DNA from 4 places in the Mesorhizobium sp. WSM4841 genome. Region 1 is predicted to be linked to each of the others. Evidence: riboswitches for the same ligand, from Rfam matches in the RefSeq annotation. Region 1 holds a riboswitch; each other region holds the start of a gene.
What was found. Region 1 has a riboswitch for thiamine pyrophosphate ahead of thiB (thiamine ABC transporter substrate binding subunit). Riboswitches for the same ligand answer to the same signal wherever they lie in the genome.

Region 1 (5,149 bases):
GACAAACCAGGCCGAGCAGCAACGCCAGGCCTGCCGCGTCCATCGTGCGGTAGCTGCCCATGCGCGCCAGCAAGAGGTAAGGCAGTGTCTGCAGGGAGTCGCTGCCGAACAGGGCAATGACGCCGAGATCGCCGAGCGACAAAGCCATGGCGAACGCGAAACCGGTGGCGAGCGGCCGCCGCAGCGACGGCCAGTCGACCAGCCGGAACCGGTTCCAGCCCGAAATGCCAAGCAGCAGACAGAGCCGTTCGTGGCGTTCGCTCGCCGCATCATAGCCGGGGCGAATGGCGCGGATGGCAAACGGCATCGCCATCACCGCATTGACGGCGACGACCATGACAGGGGCGATGGCAAAGACGTCGCTGACGGTCCGCAGGAGCAGGAACCAGCCGGCGCCGATGACGATGGGCGGCACGACGAGGACGAAGCCGGCGCCGGTATCGGTGGCGTATTCGAGCAGCGTCCTGGCGCCGACGCGACGCCTTAAGGCCAGCGCCCGTCGTGCCATAACGAGCGACAGCGACAGCGCCACTGAAAGCAGCGCCGCCAGCAGGGCGAGCACGGCGCTGGTCAGCGTCGCCTGCCGCACCGCGCTCTCGCCCGCCAGCCGACCGAGATCGGCGCCAAGGCCTGACGTCACCATGGCAGCCATCGGCCCGGCGACGAACAGCAATGCGAGAGCGATCAATGCTGTATTCAGCACGGTCTCGGCCGGGCCGGCCGAAAGATAGCGGCGCGGTGCCACCGGCAGGTTGGCGTCGCCGACGATGTTGGCGCCAAGCCGCATCAATGCCAGCACCACGACGAAGGTCAGCGCGATCTGCAGCAGTGTCAGCGTCACCGCGCGGGCAGGATCGAAATCGAAACGCAGTGCCTGGTAGATGGCGACCTCCAATGTCGTCGCACGCGGCCCGCCGCCCAGCGTGAGCACGATGGTAAAGGATGTGATGCAGAGCATGAAGACAAGCCCGGCGACGCCCGGCAGCGCCGCACGCAGCGTCGGCCATTCAATCAGCCGGAAGGCGGGTCTGGCGCCCATGCCGAGCTGGCTCGCCAACCGCCACTGGTCGGCCGGCACTGTCGTCAGCGCTTCAAGGAACAGCCGCGTGGCCAGCGGCAGATTGAAGAAGACATGGGCGATGAGGATGCCGGACAGGCCGTATATGCCCGGCCAGCCCTGACCGGCAATCGCGGTGAGCACGCCGGCGAAATAGCCGGCACGGCCATAGAGAGCCAGAATGCCGAGTGCGGCGACGATGGCCGGCAGCGCAAGCGGCACGGCGAAGAGCTGCAGGATCAGGCCGCGACCAAAGAAGCGCGGGTGCCGCGACAGCGCCCGCGCAACGAACAGCGCCGGCACGACGGAAAGCAGTGTCGACAGCAAAGCCTGCCACAGCGTGAAACGGGCGACGCGGAAGAGGTAGGAATCGAAGGCCGACATGGCGCCGGACGGGTCGCGGGCGCCTTCGACGATGAGCCCGGCGAACGCTCCGCCGATCAGCAGCGCAACAGCGGCAAGCGCGATGGTGCCGGCGGTGACGCGGGGATCGGCAGGATATCCGGTATGCATGCCGCCCTGCCTAATTCAACGATCGTCGAAGCAGAAAATATGGCTGAGGTCGAGTTCCCGGGCGCCGTAGAGTAATCATCTTTCAATCACAAGCTACTTGCTCATCACCGACAGCCATTCGTCGACCCAGGCCTTGCGATTGGCGGCGACCTCTTCCGGGCTGAAAAGCAAAGTCTTGGTCGGCTTGACGAGCTTGTCGAAAGCCGGATTGAGCGGCTTCTCGGTCTTGCCGGCCGGGAACATCCAGTTGGTCTCGGGAATGACATCCTGGAATTTCGGTCCGGTCATGAAAGTCAGGAACTGTTTCGCCAATGGGTTCTTCGCGCCTGACGTGGTGATGCCGGCAACCTCGATCTGCAGATACGCGCCCTCCTCGAAGGACGCCGCCTGATAGCGTTCGGTGTTTTCGGCGACCATGTGATAGGCCGGCGACGTGGTATAGGACAGCACCATCGGCGCCTCGCCCTTGGTGAACAGGCCATAGGCCTCGCTCCAGCCCGGCGTCACGGTGAGCACCTTTGCCCTAAGCTTGGCCCAGGCTTCCGGCGCCTTGTCGCCATAAACCGACCTCACCCACAACAACAAGCCGAGACCGGGCGTCGAGGTGCGCGGATCCTGGATGACGATCTTCTCATCGGCATTGCCCTCGACCAATTCCTTCAGGCTCTTCGGCGGCGTCTTCAGCTTTTCGGTGTCGTAGACGACGGCGAAATAGCCATAGTCGAACGGCACGAAAACATCGTCGCTCCAGCCGCCCGGCACATTGACATCGATGACGGCACCATGCGGCGAAAACAGGCCGGTGGCCTTGGCTTCCGCAGTCAGATTGGTGTCGAGGCCGAGCACGATGTCGGCCTTGGTCGCGGCCCCTTCCAGCTTGACGCGGTTGAGCAGGGCGACGCCGTCGGCGACCGCGACGAATTCGAGAGTACAGCCGCATTCGGCCTCGAAGGCCTTCTTCACCGCGGGGCCTGGACCCCAGTCGGCGGTGAAGCTCTCATAGGTATAGACGGTGAGTTTTTCCTGCGCGGATGCCGGCCCGATGCCGGCGGGAACAGTCGCCGCAAGCAGCACTGCCGAAACTAGAGTGTATAAAAACGTGCGCATCGGCGCCTCCTTCGTTCGCGTTGAAAGGAATTGAGGCGTCGGGCTGTCCGAAACGTCTAATCCCTCCGCCGGTACAAACCGGATCAGGTTCAGCGGGTTGGCATGGTCGCCTCTCAGCTGGTTCGCGAAGATCGCGTCCAGCACCCCGTTAGAGCGTTTCGACACATAGGCCCGGCCTGGTTGCGGCGCAAGCGGAAGTTTGCCGGGCATCTGGAACGCGGCCTTCCGTTTGGCAAGCAGGGCTGGTAAGGGCCACGCATATGAGCAAATTCACCATCCTGCTTGGCGGCGATCTAATCCGCACGCCGCTGCTCGACCGCCAGGTCGAAGGCTCCCGTGTCATCGCCGCCGACGCCGGCATGAGCCATGCCCGGACGCTGAACCTGACGCCGGAACTCTGGGTCGGCGACTTCGATTCGGTGCCGGCGGACTTGCCGGACGAGCTGGCCGCCGTGGCCCGCCAGGTGTTTCCGGCAGAAAAGGACAAGACCGACGGCGAACTGGCTATCGCCGCCGCGCTCGAACGCGGCGCGACCAGTCTCGTGCTCGCCGGCGCGTTCGGCGGCAAGCGCACCGACCACGCCTTCCTGCACCTGGCGCTCAGTGTCCGACTGGCCGAGGCAGGGACGGAGGTGCTTTTGACCAGCGGCGCACAGGAAGGCACTCCCTTGCTTCGCGGAAAGGCCGGCTTCGACTACGCCGATGGCACGCTGTTTTCGATTCTCGGCTTTTCCGACCTTACCGGCCTGACCGTGACCGGCGCCAAATGGCCGCTGAACCATATCGAGATGGCGTTCGGTTCGTCGCTGACCATTTCCAACGAGGTCAAGGGCCGGCTGGAAATTGCGCTGAGCAGTGGCCGCGCGCTGTTGCTCGCCCACCCATTCCCCTTACCTGGAAGCTGACATGGCGCCGCCACTTCTCAATCTCGACGGCATAAAACTGACCTTCGGTGGCACGCCGCTGCTCGACGGGGCGGAACTGACGGCGTCGGCGGGCGACAAGATCGCTTTGGTCGGCCGCAACGGCTCGGGCAAATCGACGTTGCTCAAGATCGCTGCGGGATTGATAGAGCCGCAGGACGGCGAGGTGTTCCGCCAGCCCTCGGCGACAGTGCGCTACCTGCCGCAAATGCCCGACTTGGATGGTTTCGCCAGCGTCCGCGCCTATGTCGAGGCGGGGCTCGGACCCGCCGACGATCCCTACCGCGCCACCTATCTGATGGAGCATCTCGGCCTGTCCGGCGACGAGCGGCCGAACGATCTCTCCGGCGGCGAGGCGCGCCGTGCCGCCCTTGCCCGCGTCATGGCGCCGGAGCCCGACATTCTCCTCCTCGATGAGCCGACCAACCATCTCGACCTGTCGGTCATCGAATGGCTGGAGGAGGAGCTGGCCCGCACCTCTTCGGCGCTGATCGTCATCTCGCATGACCGCCGCTTCCTCGAGCGCGTGTCGCGCGCCACCGTCTGGCTCGATCGCGGCCAGACCCGCAGGCTGGACAAGGGCTTTGGCCATTTCGAGGAATGGCGCGACACCGTTCTGGAAGAAGAAGAACGCGAGCAGCACAAGCTTGGCCGCCAGATCGTGCGCGAGGAGCACTGGCTGCGCTACGGCGTGACTGCAAGGCGCAAGCGCAACATGCGCCGGCTCGGCGAACTGCAGACCATGCGCCAGCGCTTTCGTGGCCATCGCGGCGCCGAGGGTGCGGCGACCATGGTGGCCAGCGACGCCGCCGAATCCGGCAAGCTGGTGATCGAGGCCAAGACCATCGAGAAGAGCTTTGGCGACCTCACTGTGGTCAAGGGCTTCTCGACCCGCATCCAGCGCGGCGACCGCGTCGGCCTGGTCGGCCCGAACGGTGCCGGCAAGACGACACTGCTGAAGATGCTGACCGGCGAATTGAAGCCGGACTCAGGCACGGTGCGGCTCGGCACCAATCTGGAGATCGCCACGCTCGACCAGAAACGCGACGCGGTCGATCCGCAAGAGACACTGGCGCAATACCTCACCGACGGGCGCGGCGAGAACCTCGTCATCAATGGCGAGCAGCGCCACGTCGTCTCCTACATGAAGGATTTCCTGTTCAAACCGGAACAGGCGCGCACGCCGGTGCGCGAGCTTTCGGGCGGCGAGCGGGCGCGGCTGCTGCTCGCCCGCGTGTTGGCGCGGCCGGCGAACCTGCTGGTGCTCGATGAGCCGACCAACGACCTCGACATGGAGACGCTGGAATTGCTGCAGGAACTGGTCGCCGGTTTTGCCGGTACGGTGATCCTGGTCAGCCACGACCGCGATTTCCTCGACCGCACCGTGACCAGCCTGATCGCGCCGGACGGCGGCGGCCGCTGGATCGAATATGCCGGCGGCTATTCCGACATGCTGGCGCAGCGCGGCGGCACCAGGCTGGACGACCGCAAGGCACGGCCAAAGGCCGAGACCAGCGAAGTGGTGGCGGCAGGCAGGAGCGAAGCACCC
Region 2 (5,149 bases), on a different contig from region 1:
GACAAGACGCCTGACGCCGAGACGCGTGGATCGAAGAACATTGCCTTGCCCAGGGCTATCTTCTCCGGTGTGATCGGGTTGTTGGCGACTGTCGGCGTGATGGATGGTAGAGCCTTGAAGGTGGCCCGTGCCGTTTCTCTGAGGTATACGGGGATCGTTTGCGCAGCAAAAGCGATGGCCGGCAACGCGACAGCCACCGTAGTGAATAGGATTTTCACAAGTGATCTCCCTGCGTTTTGCACGGAAGCCATTGTTGATATGCGGTTCGTGAACGCCTTGCGCTACAGGCGGCAATCCTCTTTGCATAGAATTGGTTCTGACGCGGACCTGACATATTGTCTTCCTTCGTTGCCTTGCGCCCGATGTCACCCACAAATGAACGCCAGTCGAAATCTCCTGTCGCCTCTCGAGAGGCATCAAAAGTCGTGCCAACTGAGCAGAAGGAACCTCCGGGGGATTTTCTACTATTATTCAATAAGTTGAACGAATTCGCAGCAAAGCGCAGCCGTACTCCGGTGTCGCGGATCTGACAAACCCAACAGTCTGGCTGAAACAGAGAGATGTTGGTCCCTCAGCGCTTTGTCCGATGGGCACCCGGCCTCCTGCATTGGCCGGAGGGGACCACACGGTATTAACGTTCAAGATGAACGCCGCCGGCAAGCATCCCTGGACAGTCCCCGCTGATACTTTGACGCTAGTCCGCGCGCTGGTGCGCCTAATGCCCGACCTCCAGATCGCGCGGCTCCTCAATCGCGCCAGTAAGCCGACGGCGCGTTGAAGCGGCCGCGCAATCATCGATGTGAGCGTCATGACGGCGCTGCGCACGGTGTCGTCGAGTTGTGGCCACTGGACCAATCCTCGTAAAGCGAGCCAAGGTTCTTGATCTAAACGGCGGCGGCCGCCATATTAGCGTAGCGCCTCTCACACGTTCGAGAGTGATCGCGTTTTTGGATGCCGCCCGCTCGGGCTGTTTGGGCATCCTATTTCAACATCGGCGGCCGCTTGTTTCGAGTTATCGAGTGGCCGATCTCTGCATTTGGAGGCAAAATGACCGCAACGCCTTTCGCGCTGCCCGAGGCAGTGCTTACCGCAATCTCAAACGGAAAACCCGTAATTCAGGCATATCGGGAACATCTTGGCTATTCGACCGAGGACATTGCCGTGACCAGCGGTCTGACAGTCGAGGAGGTCGGGCTGATCGAATCTGGCTATCGTTTCGACAAGGGCTATCGCGATCGGATCGCTCGGGCGCTTGGCTTGGCTGAGAGTGTCTTCGATGAAATCTCGGCCATCCCGAACGCTGCCTGACGTCGGCCTCTGAAGATTACCCGCCGCCTGCCAGGTCGGATCAGAATCCTACGGGTATATCAATACCCTTACGGCGGCGGGGCCGGTGTCAGAATTCTTATTTCTACGGAATCGATTCGCTCTGCGGAAGATCGGCCTCATGGCGGGCGACACGGATGTAACCTTGGCCCGCACGAGAGGCCAGATCTGTGGATAGAGAGAACCGGCTAGCCGCGTTGACGGGTCGCTAGGAAGCCAACAAGACCTTGGGAACAGACCCAAAGGAGGCCAAGCGAAAATACGCAGAGGTTGGCTGCCGAATTTGAGCGCGAGCCGGTTCACACGCCGCTTAGAGAATGGAAACGATCCGGGACGTGGCGCGCCGGCGCCCATTATGAACGAGCATAAGTCGCGGACTATCACCGACCGAGAGGCGCATCACTTTGCCAAAGCCGTCCACGATGAATGGATCACAAAGTTCCGAGAGAATCCGAGCGAACAGCTGCACTGGCACACCGGCCGCTACGAGGGCATGTGGACAAAATATTCCCTACCCGATGGTGGTGCCGAACTACGCGGCGCAACGATCAGCGCTTGCGAAGTCGAGCGGCTTAGACGAAAGGTTTCGGCGAAACCGCCCGAGGCCATCAGGGAAGGTTCGTCACGATGAAAGCGATCCCTTGCCCGTTCTGCACAAGCTGCGAGGTTAGGCCATATGAGACGGACGAGGCGCGCGTTGCAGATCTCGACGTGCTGGTGCTAAGCCCCAAGCCGCCCTCAAGCGAAATGACGACAGATTGGGCCGTGTTCGACACCTGCATCGAGGCGGCCCAGGATAAGCCGCAGATGGCGCTCAAGCTCGTCGTCTTCGACGATGATGATTTTGCTTATGCCAAAGACGCCGCGGCGCGCTACCCACACTTACCCGTCTATCTGCAACCCGGCAATCACACGCCGCCGCGTCCCGGCGACGAAGACGCGTTCATCGACATGGTCGGAGTGATGAAGCGCATGGAATGGCTGGTCGAAAAGGTGACCCGCGACAGGTGGTGGCAGGCGCGTGTACTGCCGCAGCTTCATGTTCTGCTTTGGGGAAACAAACGGGGCGTCTAGCCGAAGGGGAAGGATTTGCCGACGACGAGCAAGACAGACATCTATAGCAATCTCACCCAACTGGGCGGCAGCAGCGTCGTTCCGGAAAGCCCCGAAAACACCGTGCTGGAAAAGGCACCGAATCCGCATGAGGGCTCGCCTTATTGGGGGCGCTTCACCGCTCCTCTGGGGCGTGACTTGCTCTCGATACTAGCATGCTTTTCCGCTGGGTTTGTTTGGTCGCCGATCACCGCTACGGGACGAATGCGCTTGACAAAATAGTGACGGGCCGTTCAATTCGATGCATTCACCAGGGGAGTCCCGGCAAGGGGCTGAGATACTGCTGGCTTTCGCGGCGCAGTGACCCGTTGAACCTGATCCAGTTCATACTGGCGTAGGGACGGTGCAAGCGCTTTGCGGGAGTTTACGCCCGAGGTCCTGTTTCGACAGGTCGACAGAAGCGTCTTTTCATCCTTCCGGCACAGAACTGGGTCTCCAATGCATGAGCAAAGGAGCCTCACGATGAATGCCCTCACCCCCGCCGTGTCGACGGGACCACTGCCCGCCTCGCGGAAAATCCACAAGCCCGGTGCCATCCACCCGCAGATCAGGGTGCCGATGCGCGAAATCTCCGTCCATCCGACAGCTGGGGAGCCGCCTGTCACCGTCTACGATCCATCAGGCCCCTATACCGACCCGACTGTCGAAACCAGCATCGAAAAAGGCCTTACCCGGCTTCGCCGTGAATGGATTGCGGCGCGCGGCGATGTCGAGGCCTATGACGGCCGCCATGTCCGGCCGGAAGACAACGGATTCGTGACTGGCGAGCGGCAGACGCCGGAATTTCCCATTCGCCACCGACCGCTCAGGGCCAAGGCAGGCGAGGCGGTGACACAGCTTGCCTATGCTCGCGCCGGCATCATCACGCCCGAAATGGAGTTCGTCGCCATCCGCGAGAACCTCGGCCGCGAGATCCTGCACGGCAAACTGCAGCGCGACGGCGAGGCCTTCGGCGCCGCAATTCCCGATTTCGTCACACCGGAATTCGTGCGCGAGGAGGTAGCGCGCGGACGCGCGATCATTCCTGCCAACATCAATCATCCCGAGAGCGAGCCGATGATCATCGGTCGCAATTTCCTGGTGAAGATCAATGCCAATATCGGCAATTCGGCGGTCACCTCCTCGATGGCCGAGGAGGTCGAAAAAATGGTCTGGGCGATCCGCTGGGGCGCCGATACGGTGATGGATCTGTCGACCGGCCGCAACATCCACAACATCCGCGACTGGATCGTTCGCAACGCACCGGTGCCGATCGGCACGGTACCGCTCTATCAGGCGCTCGAAAAGGTCGGTGGCATCGCCGAAGACCTGACCTGGGAGGTATACCGCGACACGCTGATCGAACAGGCCGAACAAGGCGTCGACTATTTCACCATCCACGCGGGCGTGCGGCTGCAGTACATCCCGCTGACGGTTGACCGGGTCACGGGTATCGTCTCGCGCGGCGGGTCGATCATGGCCAAATGGTGCCTCCACCATCACCGGGAGAGCTTCCTTTACGAGCATTTCGCGGAAATCTGCGACATCTGCCGAGCCTATGACGTGTCCTTTTCGCTCGGCGACGGGCTTCGTCCGGGCTCGATCGCTGATGCCAACGACGCGGCGCAATTCGCAGAGCTGGAGACGCTCGGCGAGCTGACGAAGATCGCCTGGGCAAAGGACTGCCAGGTGATGATCGAGGGGCCTGGCCACGTGCCGATGCACAAGATCAAGGAGAACATGGACAAGCAACTCGCCGTCTGCGGCGAGGCGCCATTCTATACGCTTGGACCGCTGACGACCGACATCGCGCCGGGCTACGACCACATCACCTCAGGCATCGGCGCCGCGATGATCGGCTGGTTCGGCACCGCCATGCTCTGCTACGTCACACCGAAGGAACATCTCGGCCTTCCCGATCGCAACGACGTCAAGATTGGCGTGATCACCTACAAGATCGCGGCGCATGCCGCCGACCTGGCGAAGGGGCATCCGGCGGCGAAAGTCAGGGATGACGCCCTTTCCCGCGCGCGCTTCGAGTTCCGCTGGGAGGACCAGTTCAACCTGTCGCTCGACCCCGAAACCGCGCGCTCCTTCCACGACCAGACCTTGCCCAAGGAGGCGCACAAGCTGGCGCATTTCTGCTCGATGTGCGGGCCGAAATTCTGCTCGATGCGCATCTCCCATGACATTCGTGCCGAAGCGCAGAAGGAGGGCATGGCGGCGATGGCGGCGAAATACCGCGAGGGCGGCGATCTCTACGTGCCGGCGGACGAGACCAGCGCACCGCTCTTGCCACAGGCGTGTGAGCCATCATGAGGGTCCTGGTCAAAGGGGCCGGCGTCGCCGGCCTCACCGCGGCCTTCGAACTCGCCATCCGCGGCGCGGCGGTGACGGTTGCCGAGACGAGGCTTAGCCTCGGCGGCAATGCGTCGTGGTTCGCCGGCGGCATGCTGGCGCCGTGGTGCGAGCGTGAAAGCGCCGAGCAGCCGGTGTCTGACCTCGGACGCAACGCCGCCGACTGGTGGGATGCGGTAACGCCAGGCCAGGTGACGCGGGCCGGAACACTGATCGTGGCCGCGCCGCGCGATGTGGGCGAACTCGAGCGGTTCGCCAGCCGCACCTCGGGTCATCGGCGTGTCGATGAAAATGCAATCGCGTTGCTGGAGCCCGACCTTGCCGGCCGCTTCCGCAGCGGATTGCTGTCCCCCGACGAAGCGCATCTCGACCC
Region 3 (5,149 bases), on a different contig from region 1:
GAAAGCCGCGAGCAGGTCGTCCGAACGGGTTTTCGCGGCGCGACCGCGAAAACCCCAGAGTCGGGCGAGCAGGACGAGGTTCTCCCGGCCCGTCAAGTCCTCGTCGAGCGAAGCGAACTGCCCGGTCATCGCGATTGCCGCACGGACCGCATGCGGGGCCTGCACGAGATCGTGCCCCATCACGGTCGCAGAGCCGGCGTCGGGGCGCGACAGCGTCGCGAGCATGCGCATCAGCGTTGTCTTGCCGGCACCGTTCGGACCCAGGATGGCGAAAATCATGCCGCGCGGCACATCGAGATCGACACCATCGACGGCGCGCAGCTTGCCGAACGTCTTGACCAGGCCGCGGGCGGAAATGGCTGACTGGACAAAACCCTTGGAGGGCAGGCCCATAGGAGAAGTATCGTTCATGCAATCATCCGGCAGTCGCAAAATGAAAGGCCAGCTTCGGCGCGATGGGTGCGTCGTCAATTTCTCTGCAGGCGCACGAACTTACCGTCTGGCTTATCCTCGTGCCAGAGGCTCCGACGACGTACCACTACCTGGCCGCTGAGGCTGAAAGCCGGTCCGATCATATGTCGGACAGGTCTCTAATCATCTTGGGGTTTTCACTCGATCACGGCGCAGGCCTGACGATTTCCGGCATCACCGGCAGGCTGGCTTTTGTAGTCGTCCTGTCCGCCGTGGATCATCAATGCCTTGCCTCGTATCGCCGTTTCTCCACCATCCAGCTTGACCATGCCGTTGAAAGCCTGGGCACGCAAAACGCCGTCGGCGCCGACCCGCTGATTTGGCATATCGCCCGCGTGCGGGCCTTTTCCAGTGAGGTATCCATGTTCGGCATTCGTCGGATTGAAGTGCCCACCGGCCGAGTCATGGCCGGTCTGATGGTCGCACTTTCCGGTTTCATGAACATGGAACGCGACCCACTCGCCCGGAGGCAGTCCTGTTACCTCCAACGCTATCAGCACGCCCTGCGCCGTCTCGGTCAGCGTGGCCGTGCCATTCTTCTCGCCGGCCATGTTGACGAATTCGGCTTTCGCGGTCGCGGTGTCCTGAGCCGCTGCAGGCATCGCGACCGCCAGCGCCAACCCTGTTGTTGCAACCAATCTTCTCATCGACTCGGCCTCCGGTTGTCCAAGCAAGCCAAACAACAAAGGGGTCTCTTCGTTCCATTTGGCAATTGAGTTTTTTTGTCTCCCGCACAGCCGCCAGGGAAGCGACGCCGACAACCTGTTCGATGTGTCTTCAGTTTACACCAATTCGAAGAGTTGCGCGGTTTGCCAGCCTGCAAGCAGTATGATGAGAATACCAACGAGCCTGAGAAGCGTCTTTTCTGCGATTGACTTCACTACCCAACCGGCCATCGGCGCTGCGACTACGCCGCCAAGAATCAAGCCGGCGACAGAGAGTAGATTTTCCGTTGGCTCTCCTGCCTCCGCCCAATGGCCCGTTACTAATGCAAACAAGAAGGTCAGAGACACCGAGAGCGTGATGAGGAACTCGCTCGCATTTACCGTACCAATAACGTAGCGGGGCGTCCCGCCAAAACCGAGAAGGCCCGTCGTTACGATGGGTCCCCATCCACCACCCCCTGCGGCATCGAGAAATCCACCACCAAGTCCAAGCGGAGGTACCGCGCCTGCAGGGACCGGCTTACTCGGGATCCGCCGGAATGAACGGAACAGGAGCCAAGCTCCGACAAGCGCCAGATATGTGGTCACATATGGCTTCATGATCGCTCCCTCAAACGAGGTGAGCACATAAGCGCCGAGAACGCCGCCGAGAACACCAAATGGCATCAGCCGCCAGAAAAGCTTCCAGTCGATATTGCGGTGATAGAGGTGAGCCGAACCTGAGGCCGCAGTGGTAAACAGCTCCGCTGCGTGAACTGAAGCCGAAGCGTGTGCAGGAGACACGCCAAACCCCAGTAGGGTTGTCGAGCAAATCACGCCGTAGGCCATGCCGAGAGCCCCGTCGACAGCCTGAGCTACAAACCCTACGAGCGCAAAAAGGATAAATTCCTGCATTTGGCTCTCCAACAAAGCGCGGGTCGTAATTGGCGAAAGAGGAACCGCTGCCTACAACGGATGCAATTTATATCTTCATGCTTCCACAATTCACCAAACGCCTGGCATCGACAATGGCGACGAACGGGAAACTGTCCGCTCGATCGACGTCTTTCCCGATACCTTCAAAGTCATGTGGCTTCTCAGAATATCGAGAGCGATCTCGAACAGGATGCCGGGTTGTCACTCTTCCCTGTCCTGCGCCGCGCCTCCTCGACCTGAGGTTTCACGAGTCGGACGCAGGCTTGCAGCTCCACCCCATATCTGTTTAATTGCCGGCATCCACAGGGGTGCTCCGTATCGTCGGGGCTGAGAGCTGGGCTGCAAGCCCGTAAACCCTAGAGCTGATCTGGATAATACCAGCGGAGCGAGGCGGGCGATGTTTTCTGGCGCACAGATTTCTCTTTCTCCGACAACCGGCGATTTCGTCGGTGTCGTCATCTCCGCGCTCGATGCGCTCGACCCTTGTCGCGATCGGTTGCGCATAGGCACAGACGATATTTCGACGCTGCCGGTCGGCCCGCTCCAGGGCCATCTCACGATCGAGCTTACGGTTTCGGCCAACAGCCCGACCCTGCGCTGATCTTTTCGCACCAGACAAGTCTCGCATGTCTCAACCTTTCTCCGCCGCGCCGCGAATCGCAGCCTTGTTCGCCAAGGTCGGACCGGCCTTGCTATCGGTTGGCACGCTGGTTTTGGCTTGGGACCTCTATGCGCGCATCTCGGGCATCTCGCCCACCACGCTGCCCGCGCCGTCACGCGTTCTCGCCCAGGCCATCCGGCAGCGCCAGGCGCTGCTCGACAACACCGTGCCGACGATCAGCGCCACATTGGCGGGCTTCGCCTGCTCGCTGGCCGTTGCCTTCATCCTTTCGGTGCTGATCGACTTCTTCAACCCGCTGCGCCGTGCCCTGTTCCCGGTGTTCATCATCAGCCAGACCCTGCCGCTGGTGGCGATCGCCCCGCTGGTCGTTCTCTGGTTCGGCTTCGGGCTGACGCCGAAGATCACGCTGATCGCCCTCGTGACTTTCTTTCCCATGCTGGTCGCGCTTGTGCAGGGTTATGACTCGACGGATCGGGACATCTCGGCGCTTCTGAGTTCGATGGGCGCTTCCCGCATGCGCATTTTCCTGCTGGCCCGCTTGCCCTCCTCGCTGCCCTATTTCTTCGCCGGACTGCGCATCTCGATCACCTATGCCGTGGTGGGCGCCATCTTCGCAGAATATGCCGGTGCGGCCAAAGGGCTCGGCATCTACATGCTCAACGCCAAGAACAATTTCCGGCCCGATCTCGTGCTGGCGGCCGTGCTGGTCAGCGCCTTGCTCACGCTAGCCCTGTTTGCTGCTACGGTACTGATCCAGCGCGTCGTCATGCCATGGGAGCGGCTCGATGGCGCACGAAAATCATGAGCAGGCGGCTGGAGCTGCGCCAAGTCAGGAAGCGTTTTGGCGACATCGACGTGCTTGCCGACATCACCCTGCACATCGAGCCGGGCGAATTCGTTTCAATCCTCGGCCCCTCCGGAGCCGGCAAGTCCACGATCTTCAGCTTGCTGACGGGCGGTCTCGGAGGCCACGGCGGCGATGTCGACTTCGACGGGCGGCCACTGGCCGACACGCGCCGACCGTTTGCCTTCATGCCGCAGCACGACGCCCTGATGCCCTGGCGCACGGTTATCGACAACACCGCGCTCGGCCTGGAAGTGCAGGGCATGTCCCGCAAGGCGGCGCGCGACAGGGTGGCGCCGTTCTTCGGCGAATTCGGCCTTGCGGGCTTCGAGCATAAGTATCCGGCGCAGCTCTCGGGCGGAATGCGCCAGCGCGCCGCGCTGTTGCGCACCGTCGTGCAGGACCGCGCCATGCTGTTGCTCGACGAGCCGTTCGGCGCACTCGACGCCCTCACGCGCACCGGCATGCAGCGCTGGCTTCAGACGATGTGGGACCGACACCGCTGGACGGTCCTGCTGATCACCCACGACGTCCGCGAGGCGGTCTTCCTGTCCGACCGCATCTATGTGCTGAGCGCCCGCCCCGCCCGCGTGCTGCGCGAAATCATCATACCTCTTTCGCGCCCGCGCAAGGATCTTGCCTCGTCGGAAGCCAGCGCCATCGAAGCCGACATCCTCGATACCCTGCTCGATCCACAGCCCGCCCAAAGGACATGACCATGCTTTCCAGACGCCTCTTCATCGCTGCCGCATTGATCGCCGGGTTCGCACCCGTCACGTCCGTCTCCGCCCAGCAGACTGTCACCGTCGCGCTAGACTGGACGCCGAACACAAATCATGTCGGGCTCTATGTCGCCCAAGCGAAAGGCTTCTACGCCGAGGCCGGGCTCGACATGCGGATCCTGCCCTACACCGACACTGCGGCCGGTACGCTGATCGCCAACCGCGTGGCCGATTTCGGTATACTGGGATCCATAGGATTGTTCACCCAACGCACGGCCGGCGCCGACCTCGTCGCCACCTACGCCATCATGCAGACAGAAGCCGGCAGGCTGGTGTTCAACGCCGACCGCGCCGATATACAGTCCCCCAGGGATCTGGACGGCCTGACCTATGGCGGTTTCGGCAGCGCCTGGGAGAATGCGCTGATCGGCACCATCATCCGCCATGATGGCGGCGAGGGCAAATTCGAAACAGTGACGCTGGGCACCTCCGCCTATGAGGCCTTGGCCAATGGCGCAGTCGATTTTACGCTCGAGGTCTACACTTGGGAGGGGATCAAGGCGGAGCTTGACGACAAGCCTCAGCGCGCCTTCCGTTACGCGGATTTCGGCGTGCCCGACCAACACACCAATTTCATTGGCTCGAGCCGAGCCTACCTCGAGAAGAACAAGGACACGGCAACCGCGTTCATCGCCGCGACCAGGCGCGGCTATGCCTTCGCCGTCGAACATCCGCAAGAAGCGGCTGAGATCCTGATAGCAGCAAACAGCGACATGCTGACTGACCGTCCATTGATCGAGGCATCGCTGAAGGCGCTGGTCGACGGCCACTATCTGCAAAGCCCCGCCGGCGCGATCGGCACGATCGATCCCGCAAAGATGGAGGCTATCGGCGACTACCTGTTCAAGGC
Region 4 (5,149 bases), on a different contig from region 1:
TCAAAGCGCTCGCCGCTTGTGCCGTCGACCGTGTCGAGCGCGATGCGCCCGCCCTCGATGCGGCCGCAGACGATGCGGGTGTTGAGGCTGAGCGCCGCCCCGTGCTCCTCGGCGTCGCCCAGCAGCGCAAGCATCAGGGCATGGCTGTCGATGATGCCGGTGGCGGGAGACAACAGGGCCGCCGTGCACCGCAGCTTGGGCTCCAGCCTGCGCGCCTCTGCAGCGGTCAAGGGCGTCAAATCGCCCGCACCGCAAGCAGAGGCGTTGGCCAGGATGGAAGCGAGCACCGGCTCCTGTTCGATATTCGTGGCGACGATGAGCTTGCCGCAGCGCGCATGCGGCACCGCCCGCTCCTGGCAATAACGGTAGAGCCTTTCGCGACCTGCCACGCAGAGCCGGGCCTTCAGCGATCCGGCCGGATAGTAGATGCCGGCATGGATGACCTCGGAATTGCGCGAACTGGTCCCGGTGCCGATGGCGTTCTCGGCCTCGAGGATCAGGGTATCCATGCCACGCCGCGCCATCTCTCGCGCGATCGCGAGGCCAATGACGCCGGCGCCGGCGACGATGCAGTCGACATGGTCCACGATCAGGCCACCTCAGCCTTGTTGTTGTGCCTGCTGGTGACCCGTTCGGGGATCAAGTCTTGGCGACGCGCACCGCCGGCTTGGCGCAGGTTCTCGCGTTCCAGGGCCTCGAAGCTGAAATTCTGCATGTCTTCCGTCCATCCGCCAGCCCTTCCGAAAGGGGCTTGACACCCTTACAAGAAACGGATGCACCAGGCAGCATTAATCGAGAGGCCGATGCGCGCCGAACGGCGGCAGGACGCACGTCCCGGCATGCAGGACAGGAGCCATCATGGACGCTCGACCGAATTCTCCCGAAGCCCGCGACATCAGCTACCACATGCACGGCTACACCAATGCCCGCAAGCATGAGGAAGCAGGGCCACTCGTCATCGAGAAGGGCGACGGCATCTATGTCGAGGATCTCGCCGGCAACCGTTATATCGAGGCGATGGCCGGGCTTTGGAGCGTCGCGGTCGGCTTTTCGGAGAAGCGGCTGGTCGATGCGGCGGTGCGCCAGATGTCCAAGCTGCCTTACTATCACGACTTCGGCTCCAAATCGCATTCGCCGCTGATCGATCTCGCCGAGAAGCTGGTGCAGATGGCGCCAGTGCCGATGAGCAAGGCGTATTTCACCAATTCCGGCTCCGAGGCCAACGACACGGCCATGAAGATGATCTGGTACCGGTCGAATGCGCTCGGCCAGCCGGCACGCAAGAAGATCATCAGCCGCATTCGCGGCTATCACGGCGTCACCATTGCCTCTGCAAGCCTGACCGGGCTGCCCAACAACCACAATTCCTTCGACCTGCCGATCGCCAATGTGCTGCACACCTCGACGCCGCACCACTGGCGCGAGGCGCTGTCAGGCGAGAGCGAAGCAGAGTTTTCGAGCCGGCTTGCCGACGATTTGGAAAAGCTGATCCTGGCCGAAGGACCGGAAACCATCGCCGCCTTCTTCGGCGAACCGATCATGGGCGCCGGCGGCGTCATCGTGCCGCCGGCCGGCTATTGGGAGAAGATCCAGGCGGTGCTGTCGAAATACGACATCCTGCTCGTCGCCGACGAGGTCATCTGCGGCTTTGGTCGAACCGGCGAGATGTTCGGTTCGCAGACCTTCGGCATCAGGCCTGACATCATGGTTCTGTCGAAGCAGATTTCTTCGTCCTACCTGCCAATCTCGGCCTTGCTGATCAACGAAAAGGTTTTCGAGCCGATTGCCGACGAAAGCAATCGCATCGGCACCTTCGGCCACGGCTTCACCGGCGGCGGCCATCCCGTTGCGGCGGCAGTCGCGTTCGAGAACCTGAAGCTGATCGAGGAGCGCGACCTTGTCGGCAACGCGCGCACGGTCGGCGCGCATATGCAGAAGCGGCTGCGCAAGCTCGAATCGCACGCGCTTGTCGGCGAGGTGCGCGGCGTCGGCCTGATCGCGGCGGTCGAACTGGTCGGCGACAAGGCGAACAAGACGCCGTGGGAGACGGCCGGCGCGCTGGGCGGGCTCGTCAACGGTTTCATGCAGCAGAACGGCGTGATCTCGCGCAACATGGGCGACGCGCTGGCTTTCTGCCCGCCGCTGATCATCACCGAGCCACAGGTCGATGAGATGATCGACGCGTTCGAAAGATCGCTTGAAGCCGCGGTCAGGCAGGTCGGATTACCGAGCTGATCAGGTCATCCGAAGGCAGAGGCTGAATGGGTAAGGTCGGGCTTGCGAACCCTGAACAAAAAACCCGCCTCGGCGGCGGGTCGTTGGCGCAAATCAGCACCATGGCCAAATCAGTAGCATAAATGCCGTCACCGGGCAATCGATCGCGCGCTCGGGTAGTGGGTCAGTTTGAAATTCGCTGACGCCAATGGTCGCTTAATATGCCTATCAGCGCCATTGCTGCGACAAGCGCTGGTAGGAATCCGAATGCGAAGCCGACCAGCAGGTCTTCACCGTCATAAGTGCCAGGATATTTTAAACTAAAATCACCACAAGGTCCGATGCCTAGGACCAAAGTGAAGTGAAGAACTTCGCGATTAAAGTAGATCAACCACACTGCCGAGAACACCACCGCGTAGCCTGCGACGCGACTGAGAACAGATATTTGTCTGGAACCTCCTCTCAGTATTCGTACGAAGTTAACGCTGACGAGAACAACGCACACGAGAAGGAACGGCGAGCTTAGCACAGCTCCTGTGGTGAAAGGACCGTTGGCACCCTGAGTGCACGTGCCGGTGTATCCCAATGCCTGTAGTCCAAATGCAACCAAGAGCATTGATAGAGCTATGCTTGACACGCCGCGCCTCGAAACTAAGTTGGCATGCTTTTTGTAAGGACCACGAATCATTGGCTTTTCGGCTTCCTTGGCTTCGATCAACGCAACGATGTCAGCAATCTCCCAAAGCTTGCCAGTCACACCAGCAGCCATCGCCGGGGTCATGCGCAACGTGGCATGGATGCGCACGAAATTGTAGTACATGAAATGAAGCGCGACGGCGTTGGCGTTAGCCTCGACCTTCTTTGAGAAGCCGTTGGACAGCCGAGTTCAGCCCCTAATTTCAAACTGACCCACTACCCGCGCTCGCGATGACCATACTTGAACATCGTTTGCGCCGGTGCTACGTCGCCCATATCGACAGGGGCGCTCCGTATTGCCGGGGCTGAGATGGAAGGTGCCAAGCCCTCGGTCCCTCAAGCTGATCTGGGTAATGCCAGCGGAGCGAGGCGACCGTGTTTTCAGGTGCACAGATTTCCCTGTATCCGATGTGCGACGATTTCGTCGGCGTCATCCTCAAAGCTATTTCGGCGATGGATTCCTATCGGCCGAATTTCCGCATCGAGACCGACGACATCTCGACGCTGATCGTCGGCCCGCCGGAACAGCTTTTCCCGGCCATGCGCGATCTGTTCGCCTCGGCGGCGGCAAGTGGCGCCCACTGCGTGTTGTCGGCGACGGTGTCGCGCGGCTGCCCCGGCGAGCCCGACGATCCGATCTGCACACCGATTTCCGGCAGCAGTCACGAGCTCTCCCTGGCCCAGCGCATCGGCGCGGCGCGGTCGCATGTCGACGGTGCGAAAAAGCTCGGCCAAGAGGTCGCCGCGCAGTTCTCGCTCTATCCGCTCGGCGAGGGCCATCACATGGACGAGATCTACGGCTGCATCGACTTTCTCAAGACTTCGGGCGTCTTCGACAGGTCGAAGAATTTCTGCACCAAGCTGAGAGGCGACACCGGACCGGTGTTCGCGACGCTATCGGAAGCCTTCCTTCGCTTTGGCGCGCCGCAAGGCCATGTCGCGCTCGACTTTACCGTGTCGGCGAACAGCCCGAGCCCTTGTTAGTCTTGGCTGTCAACGGGTTGCAGCGAAATCGGAAACGGCATCCGGAACGACTACCAGCTTGCCGACAAAGTCCTTGGCGATGAAATCCGCTTGGGCGCGGTGGAAATCGGAGAGCCTGTAGACGCCGCCGACCAGCGGCCGGATTTTCTTCTCCTCGATGTAGCGGACGATACGGCTGAAATCGTGCCGCGTGCCCTGGCTCGAACCATGCAGCTGCAATTGCTTGAGATACATGGTGCGCAGATCGAGCTGCACGACCGGGCCGGCAATCGCGCCCGCGGTGGTGTAGCGGCCTTCGGGCCGAAGGATGCGCAAGAGGTCATTGAAGATCGCACCGCCGACCAGGTCGGCGACCACGTCGATCGGCTGGCCGTCGGTCGCGTCGTTCACGGCAGCAGGCAGATCGGCAACGCCACGGGTGATCACCGCCTCGGCGCCGATGTCGAGCACCGCCTGTTCCTTACCCTTGCCGACGACGGCATAGGGGATGGCGCCGCGCGCCCGCGCCAATTGCACGATGCCGGAGCCGACGCCGCCGGAGGCGCCGGTGACCAGCACGCGCTCGCCGGCCTTCAATGCGGCGCGTTCCAGCATTTGTTCGCCAGTGAGATAGGCGCAGCAAAACGTGGCGAGTTCGATATCAGTCAGGTCAGTGGCGACGACATGGGCATTCTCGGCCGGCACGGCCTGGTACTCGGCATAGCCGCCGTCACGGCCGTGGCCCATATAGTCGATGTCGGCGAGTGAATCGTCGTTGCGGTTGTAGATCGAGAAATCGACCATCACCCGTTCGCCGATGCGGGCCGAAGAAACACCGTCGCCGACAGCAACGATGTTGCCGACGGTGTCGGTGCCCTGGATGCGCGGGAAAGTCAGCGTGTTGCCCTGACGCCGCCAGGTCGACACGGCGGCGGCATCTTCCTCCGTGCCGTAGGCGCCCTGTCGCACCCAGACATCGGTGTTGTTCATGCCGCAAGCGGTGACCTTGACCAGCACCTCGCCCGGGGCGGGCGAGGGCACTTTCACGTCGGTGCGATAGACAAGCTTTTCCGGTCCGCCGTGACCGGTCAGTAGCACGGCGGCCATGGTGACGGGGAGGGGTTTGGTCATGGCATTCATGTCGGTTCTTCAGAGGTTCGCAAACACGCTCTTCACCGCATCCGCCGTCTTGGAGACGACGATGTCAGCCTCTTCGCGGGTGAGGCACAGCGGCGGCGCAAAGCCGAGAATGTCGCCCTGCGGCATGGCGCGGCCG

Region 2: it holds a riboswitch for thiamine pyrophosphate, as region 1 does, so the genes downstream of both, thiC (phosphomethylpyrimidine synthase ThiC) here and thiB (thiamine ABC transporter substrate binding subunit) in region 1, are expected to answer to the same signal.
Region 3: it holds a riboswitch for thiamine pyrophosphate, as region 1 does, so the genes downstream of both, AC0L14_RS10935 (YkoF family thiamine/hydroxymethylpyrimidine-binding protein) here and thiB (thiamine ABC transporter substrate binding subunit) in region 1, are expected to answer to the same signal.
Region 4: it holds a riboswitch for thiamine pyrophosphate, as region 1 does, so the genes downstream of both, AC0L14_RS12885 (YkoF family thiamine/hydroxymethylpyrimidine-binding protein) here and thiB (thiamine ABC transporter substrate binding subunit) in region 1, are expected to answer to the same signal.

What each region holds. Positions count from the first base shown of each region.
Region 1 covers NZ_JBVVQC010000009.1:191,326-196,474, forward strand. Annotated here, with positions in the region: gene thiP (thiamine/thiamine pyrophosphate ABC transporter permease) at 1-1,570, opposite strand, end outside; gene thiB (thiamine ABC transporter substrate binding subunit) at 1,664-2,677, opposite strand; TPP riboswitch at 2,721-2,835, opposite strand; gene AC0L14_RS13935 (thiamine diphosphokinase) at 2,938-3,582, shown strand; gene AC0L14_RS13940 (ABC-F family ATP-binding cassette domain-containing protein) at 3,584-5,149, shown strand, end outside.
Region 2 covers NZ_JBVVQC010000040.1:9,649-14,797, reverse strand. Annotated here, with positions in the region: gene AC0L14_RS30765 (cytochrome-c peroxidase) at 1-251, opposite strand, end outside; gene AC0L14_RS30760 (transcriptional regulator) at 1,048-1,308, shown strand; gene AC0L14_RS30755 (hypothetical protein) at 1,682-1,957, shown strand; partial or broken gene AC0L14_RS30750 (7-carboxy-7-deazaguanine synthase QueE) at 2,026-2,400, shown strand; TPP riboswitch at 2,682-2,798, shown strand; gene thiC (phosphomethylpyrimidine synthase ThiC) at 2,902-4,737, shown strand; gene thiO (glycine oxidase ThiO) at 4,734-5,149, shown strand, end outside.
Region 3 covers NZ_JBVVQC010000007.1:140,340-145,488, reverse strand. Annotated here, with positions in the region: gene AC0L14_RS10950 (ATP-binding cassette domain-containing protein) at 1-411, opposite strand, end outside; gene AC0L14_RS10945 (superoxide dismutase family protein) at 609-1,118, opposite strand; gene AC0L14_RS10940 (sulfite exporter TauE/SafE family protein) at 1,254-2,030, opposite strand; TPP riboswitch at 2,346-2,458, shown strand; partial or broken gene AC0L14_RS10935 (YkoF family thiamine/hydroxymethylpyrimidine-binding protein) at 2,449-2,592, shown strand; gene AC0L14_RS10930 (ABC transporter permease) at 2,678-3,478, shown strand; gene AC0L14_RS10925 (ABC transporter ATP-binding protein) at 3,475-4,233, shown strand; gene AC0L14_RS10920 (ABC transporter substrate-binding protein) at 4,230-5,149, shown strand, end outside.
Region 4 covers NZ_JBVVQC010000008.1:240,062-245,210, forward strand. Annotated here, with positions in the region: gene AC0L14_RS12865 (NAD(P)/FAD-dependent oxidoreductase) at 1-587, opposite strand, end outside; gene AC0L14_RS12870 (hypothetical protein) at 590-715, opposite strand; gene AC0L14_RS12875 (aspartate aminotransferase family protein) at 859-2,235, shown strand; partial or broken gene AC0L14_RS12880 (IS1 family transposase) at 2,879-3,100, opposite strand; TPP riboswitch at 3,183-3,295, shown strand; gene AC0L14_RS12885 (YkoF family thiamine/hydroxymethylpyrimidine-binding protein) at 3,286-3,894, shown strand; gene AC0L14_RS12890 (alcohol dehydrogenase family protein) at 3,904-5,013, opposite strand; gene AC0L14_RS12895 (aminotransferase) at 5,023-5,149, opposite strand, start outside.